3 regions of the Peribacillus sp. NPDC101481 genome follow, and region 1 is predicted to be linked to each of the others. Evidence: riboswitches for the same ligand, from Rfam matches in the RefSeq annotation. Region 1 holds a riboswitch; each other region holds the start of a gene.

Evidence for each region. A riboswitch is a leader RNA that binds a small molecule or an ion and turns the genes downstream of it on or off. The one in region 1 is predicted to bind S-adenosylmethionine.
Region 2: linked by a shared signal. The riboswitch ahead of mtnW (2,3-diketo-5-methylthiopentyl-1-phosphate enolase) and the one ahead of ACIROD_RS13555 (Fur-regulated basic protein FbpA) in region 1 are both predicted to bind S-adenosylmethionine.
Region 3: linked by a shared signal. The riboswitch ahead of ACIROD_RS20860 (O-acetylhomoserine aminocarboxypropyltransferase/cysteine synthase family protein) and the one ahead of ACIROD_RS13555 (Fur-regulated basic protein FbpA) in region 1 are both predicted to bind S-adenosylmethionine.

The regions. Positions count from the first base shown of each region.
Region 1 covers NZ_JBIWNJ010000002.1:729,684-731,948, forward strand. The annotation lists gene tenA (thiaminase II) at 1-377, opposite strand, end outside; TPP riboswitch at 467-572, opposite strand; SAM riboswitch class I at 730-834, shown strand; gene ACIROD_RS13555 (Fur-regulated basic protein FbpA) at 1,010-1,198, shown strand; gene ACIROD_RS13560 (Spo0E family sporulation regulatory protein-aspartic acid phosphatase) at 1,452-1,646, shown strand; gene ACIROD_RS13565 (GNAT family N-acetyltransferase) at 1,715-2,221, opposite strand.
Region 2 covers NZ_JBIWNJ010000001.1:563,677-565,941, forward strand. The annotation lists gene mtnW (2,3-diketo-5-methylthiopentyl-1-phosphate enolase) at 1-912, opposite strand, end outside; SAM riboswitch class I at 1,018-1,171, opposite strand; gene ACIROD_RS02610 (pyridoxal phosphate-dependent aminotransferase) at 1,303-2,265, opposite strand, start outside.
Region 3 covers NZ_JBIWNJ010000003.1:442,893-445,157, forward strand. The annotation lists gene gcvH (glycine cleavage system protein GcvH) at 1-341, shown strand, start outside; gene ACIROD_RS20850 (toprim domain-containing protein) at 434-799, shown strand; gene ACIROD_RS20855 (thioredoxin family protein) at 803-1,111, shown strand; SAM riboswitch class I at 1,256-1,363, shown strand; gene ACIROD_RS20860 (O-acetylhomoserine aminocarboxypropyltransferase/cysteine synthase family protein) at 1,463-2,265, shown strand, end outside.

The DNA of each region.
Region 1 (2,265 bases):
GCTGCATTTAGCATGTAACCTGTATAGGCTAGAGTGGTGGGAGTAGGTTCTGTTTCTTCCAATTCCTTGGAACTGATCCCGAATTCGGAAGCATACTGCCGATGGATATCCATTTCCACTTGAAGGGTTTCATTTAAAATACTCGCAAACTTTGCCATGGTTTCGATGTTATGGGCTTTGATGACACCTAAAGCAAAGAGCTTGGAATAATCCATGAGATAGATATAGTCCTGCTTCATGTAATAGGCAAATTTCTTTTCAGGAAGCGTACCATTTCCAATTGCCTGGACAAAGGGATGTGAATGATTCCTTTTCCAAATCTCTTTTGCCCGTGCATGAAGTCTATCACTGAATGTTTCTGTTTTAATATTCTCCATTGTTCATCCTCCTTTAGAATGGTTCCCATAGATAATGAAAAACCCCGTTCCTGAATACGGAACGGGGTAGATGGATATAGTCTGTAAATGGACGATATCATCCACTTCCCTCCGCCGGTATGAGCCGGTTCAGGTTCAAAGGGTCCGGAAACTATTTCCATCTCAGTCTTAAAAAAGACTCCCCTAGTGGTGTGAATTGTATGTAATTACTGACATCATATCAGAAAGACAAGAAAATGCAACCCGTATTTGAAGAGGGAGCATGTAATGTCCAGGAAAAAAGGGAGAACCAGGTAATTGACTTTTGATAATTATTAGGGTAGAATCATTTCTACATCATTTATATATCGAATTCTTATCCAGAGAGGTGGAGGGACTTGGCCCAAAGAAACCTCGGCAGCGGACCCATTTTGGGAACTGTGCTAAATCCAACAAGCATATGCTTGGAAGATAAGAAGAGCCGTACGGACACAGTCAGCCTCTTCTTGAATTAGAAGGGGCTTTTATTTTTGGGAAATAACGTTTAGTGACATAATAGAAAAGGTATATATAATTTGGTGAAAATCAAACAAGTTGATAAAGTTAGCTAACTAGAAGCAGGCTCTAGGATGACTAGGAAAGGAGCCATTTACATGGCAGAATTATTTAAGAGGATTGAACAGAGGAAGGCAAAGCTCATTGAAGAGCTATTGGCCAATGGAGTATACAAAACCTCTGATGAAAGGCACCTTTATGATGCCCCATTAAAAGTGCTTGAAGATGAATATAAGATTGTTATAAATAGACCTAATAACGAGTCACCTTCTGAATGGATGACATAGTAAGCGATGGACTATATTTTGGGCTCTTGGATAAGGGATATGATGTAAGCATTCACAGTATACACTAGTGGATGCTTTTTTGCGTTTAATAGAAAATGACATAAAATATACATAATTAAAGAATAAAGTAGGTGTTTTGTCACATTTGACCTATAAAATAACACATTTTATTTCTGTAAAATAGTTGATTTTAACTAGTAGTTTAATTATGATGAAAGTGTAAAAAAATTGAATAAATGGGAGGTGGCATATAATGCCTTGCCGTAAAGTAACTATAGAAAGGGTAGAAGAAAAGAGACAGGAAATGATCAAATTGGCAGCAAGTTACGGCTTAACAAGTCTGCTTACTGTTCAGGCCAGTCAAGAATTGGATACGCTATTAAATGCGTTAGCAAGTAAAAGTGAGTCAGAATATTTTTCCCTCCAAAACGCATATCGGTATTTTTAAATTAGCCAATTCGACCTGTATTAATTTGAAAAAGCTACTGCTCAAGGCAATAGCTCTAAAAAATTATATTAAATATCGACACGTTTACCAAGAATGATCAAATCCCGCTCAATGCCATCCAGCTCGGCAACTTGAGGTAAATGTGCCCATTCTTCAAACCCGAATTTGGAAAAAAGCTTAAGGCTAGGTATATTGTGGGCGAAAATGAAACCCAATATAGTCTTAATACCTAATTTTGGACTCAATTCAATTGCCTTTTGAATCGAAATTTGTCCGATTCCTTTTCCCCGGAAATAATCATCAATATAAATGCTGATTTCGGCAGTGGAATTATATGCCGGTCGGCCATAGAAGGATTGAAAGCTTATCCATCCAGCAGTTTTCCCTTCTATAGTAATGATATATAGCGGTCTACTTTCTGAATGATGTTCCTCAAACCATTTAACCCTCGATTGGACGGATACAGGCTCCGTATCTGCCGTGACCATTCTTGAAGCAATTGTCGAATTATATATTTCAACAATTCTAGGTAAATCAGATAGTTCTGCCTCTCTAAACTCTATGTGCTCTTCCATGATGTAATCTCCTAACTATCATTTATTCAATCTCCAGAATGAAG
Region 2 (2,265 bases), on a different contig from region 1:
ATAAGGGGACGGGAACAAGGATAAATCCGCACCTGATAACCTTACTAATTTACCAAGCAATAATGGATAGCCGACCCCATAAAATGATGAAGCTGACAATGCTCCGCTATATGCGGGGTGCGCCATGATCGGCAGCTTGATACGATCATGTTCACTCAAGGCCTGCATTACATCCAAACCATATGTATGAACGTTGAACAACAAGGCATCTGCCCCTGCATCAGCCGCTTGCTCTGCCTTATCCAATAATTCAAATGTTTTCCCTGATAGATTGACTGCATATAAAGTTCGGTGGCCAGTGGTTTCATAGACATCATTCAATATTCGTTTTCCCGTTTTTATTCTATCGAAAAATGGAGTCAGTTCCTGGTCAAAGAGGATCTCATCATCTTTAACTAGGTCGACACCTCCTAATGCTTGTTGCCTCAGTTGCTCATTATGGAATGTTAGGTCTCTTCCTAATACACCTTTAAAGATGCTCATCACCAGGGGCCGGTTAAATACGCCAATCTTTTTCCTAATGCCTTCAATGCCAAATTGCGGCCCGGGAAAGGCTTTTTGAATATCACCGACAAAATCCAAGTCGATAAGTTTTATTTCCCCGTCCAATGAAAGTTTGCCGAAGACCGTCGTTAGGATTGCAGGTAAATCATTGGAGAAATTCCTTGCCGGATAGGCAATTTTAATAAGCGAACGGTATACTTTACGATTAAAGTAGCTGTTTGCCCTCTCTTCTTCGGAAAGTGGTGTCACCGATACGACGCGTCCCTTATGTTTTTCCAGTTGTTTCTGGACTAAATGGGGCAGGTCCGTCCATGTCCCGACAGTCAAACCTAAGGCAATGCTCTCTGCTTTTTTCTCATGATTCCCCTTAGAATCATGAATTAAATAAGTAGCGACTATCTCGCTCATTTGATCACTCCTATATCACGTTAGTAAACTCTCGATGTCATTAACCTGAAATGGTCTCAAAATGGCAAAAGCCCCTTCATAAAGAAGAGGCTTTAATAAGCCATCTTCTTATCTCCCAGCCATTGGCTGCAAGAATTAGCACCGTGCCTTGTGGATTTCAAGAAAAATCCGGCGAAGAATTCCGCCCCATTTTACAATGGAATTACGGTCGGTTGCTGGGCTTCATAGGGCTAGTCCCTCCACCTGCTCAAAATAAGAAAACGCTGATATATAAATTTGCATCCAAGTATCGAAAGATTAAGAATTTATTTTGTATTCTGACAGGTAATCCCTACTTTGTCAATAAGTTTTAACTATTTAAGGGTGAATTAATCGGATATATCATTGTGGTTAAAATAATTTTAATTTACTTATCCGTTCCACAGCCTCTTTCAGCCGTTCTTCCGAAGTCAGCAGCCCTACCCTGACATAACCTTCGCCAAATTCACCAAATCCATTCCCTGCGGCAACAGCAACGTGGGCATGCGTTAATAAATAGTCTGCAAAACTCTCGGACGTAAAACCTTTAGGTACCTTGAGCCAGGCAAAAAATGATGCCGCAGGAGCTTTGACATCCCAGCCGATTGCCCTCAATCGCTCAATGAAAACATTCCTTCGTCCCTCGTACATCTGCACTAACTGCTCTACACAGCTCTGCGAGTCAAGCAAAGCGCTTGCAGCAGCTTCTTGTATCGCCGGGAACAGACTCACATAAAGATGGTCTTGTAATAGTTCAAGAGCTTCTATGACACTCTTATTCCCCACTGCGAAGCCGACTCTCCACCCTGCCATATTGTATGTTTTCGATAGTGTGTATATTTCTATTCCTATTTCCTTCGCTCCCTCTGACTGGAGAAAGCTTATCGGTTTTTTTCCGTCGAATCCTATCGCCCCATAAGCGAAGTCGTGGACCACACAAATTGAATGCTCTTTTGCAGTAGAGACGGTCTCATCAAAGAAACTTTCAGTTGCAGAAGCACCTGTGGGATTGTTCGGATAGTTCAAGAACATCATTTTGGCTTTATCAAGTACTTGTTTATGTATGTCACTGTATTTTGGAAGAAAATCATTTTCTTCTGTCAAGGGCATGAATTCGGTCTTTGCCTGGGCTAAAACAACACCGGAAAGATAATCCGGATAGCCGGGATCCGGAACAAGGATCGTATCACCCGGATTCAATAAACACTGCGGCAGTTCGACAAGGCCTGCCTTTCCCCCGAAGAGAATCGCCACTTCACTTTTCGGATCCAGCTTGACACCGAATTCACGTTCATAAAAGACGGCAGCAGCATCTTTTAAATATTGATGCCCCCG
Region 3 (2,265 bases), on a different contig from region 1:
AATGGGTCAAAACGGAAGATGGAACAGTGCGCATTGGAATTACAGCTTTCGCACAGTCCGAGCTTGGGGACATCGTATTCGTTGAGCTTCCGGAAATCGGCGATGAATTGAAAGCGAACGAACCATTCGGAAGTGTTGAATCCGTTAAGACCGTTTCTGAGCTTTATGCACCTATCAGTGGCAAGGTTATTGAAGTAAACGAAGATTTAAGTGACAACCCTGAATATGTAAATGAGTCTCCTTATGAAAAGGCATGGATGGTCGTGCTTGAACCATCTAATAGCAGTGATATTGAAAGCTTGATGAGCGCTGAAGAGTATGAGAGTTTAATCAACGGTTAAAAAAAAGGAGAGGGGGGACTGAAAAGGCCTGCTCTCTTTTTCATTTTGTACCGTGGCAGTTGCGCACATAATTCGTGAGATGGAGTGATGACATGGAGTGGGGCGAATTCGATAAAGTGATCATTGTAGAAGGCAGTTCCGATAGAAGAAAAGTTGCCTCCGTTTTAAATGAAGATGTGGAAATAAGATGTACGAATGGGACCATATCATTAACTAAGCTGGATGAATTAGTGGATGAATTGATGGACCGTGATGTTTATCTCCTTTTTGACGCAGATGAATCAGGAGAAAAGCTGCGGAAGCAGTTCCGAAGGGAAATGCCTGAGGCGAACCACCTGTATATTAATAAAATGTACAAAGAAGTGGAAAGCTCACCCGAACATCATATCGCAACTGTGCTTCTATCTGCCAATATGAATGTGAAAATGAAATTTTTAAGTCAAAGGGTGAACGACTAATTGATGCAGGAATGGAAAGAAGAAGAGTGTAAGCTTGCTGTTGAAAATGGGGAAACCTTTTGCTTATATTTATATACCCCTTTATGCGGCACTTGTCAGGTTGCCTCCAAGATGCTGACGATATCCTTGGAGCTATTCCCGGAATTGAAGGCAGGCAAAATGAATATGAATTATGTCCAAGCAATTGCCGAATCATATGAAATCGAAAGTGTTCCATGTTTATTATTTTTCAAAGAAGGACGGCTGCACAAAAAAATATATGCCTTTCAATCCGTTCCTTATTTGTACGGATTGCTTAAGGAAATCAGCTAAGAAACCAATCGGAACCGTGGTTGGTTTCTTTGTTGCGGACATATGAATGTTAGATGAAATTAAACAAAGAATATTCTAACAATTCATTGACTGATTTAATCTAAAATGCTATATTTTGAATTAAGTAACGGCAGAATTTAATAGTTCTTATCAAGAGTGGCGGAGGGACTGGCCCGACGAAGCCCGGCAACCGGTATAAATTTTTATATACGGTGCTAATTCCAGCAGAGTGTTGGCTCTGGTAGATGAGGTGTATTCTTGAAACCTCTTCTTATTGAAGTGGTTTTTTTGTTTATAAAAGGCCAGACATCATATAATTCCAACTAAATCCATAGAAAAAGGTGAAATCATATGTCAGGGAAAAAATTGCGTTTCGAAACATTGAGTGTTCATGGCGGTCTGCAAGCTGATAAAACAGGTGCACGTGCAGTTCCTATCTACCAAAGCAATGCATACTTGTTCAAGGACACCGACCATGCAGCGAATTTATTTGGCCTAAAGGAGAATGGCTATATATATTCACGACTCCATAATCCCACGATCAGCGTTTTTGAGGAAAGAATGGCCTTATTGGAAGGCGGAATCGGCGGATTGGCAACAGCAAGCGGAATGGCTGCCATCTCACTTTCAATCCTGAATATTGCCGCTGCAGGGGATGAGATTGTTTCAGCATCTACATTATATGGCGGTACGTATAACCTTTTTGAAAATACTCTTCCTAAATACGGGATTAAAGTGAAGTTCGTTTCTCCAGATGACCCTGAAAATTTCAAAAGGGCGATTACGCCAAGAACTAAAGCCATTTTTGCTGAAACCATCGGAAATCCAAGTTTGAGGGTGCTTGATATTGAAGCGGTAGCGAAAATCGCCCATGATGCCGGAATACCTTTAATCGTTGATAATACCTTTGCGACACCGTATCTATGCAGACCAATTGATTTTGGAGCGGATATTGTCATCCATTCCGCTACAAAATGGCTTCTGGGAAATGGAACTACGCTTGGCGGTGTCATCGTGGATGGAGGGAAATTCGATTGGAACTCGCCAAATTACCCTGGCTTCACAGAGCCTGACCCAAGTTACGACAATCTGGTATACGCCGAGGCAGTTGGACCTGCCGCATTCATAACGAAAGCCCGAGTCCAGTTACTCCG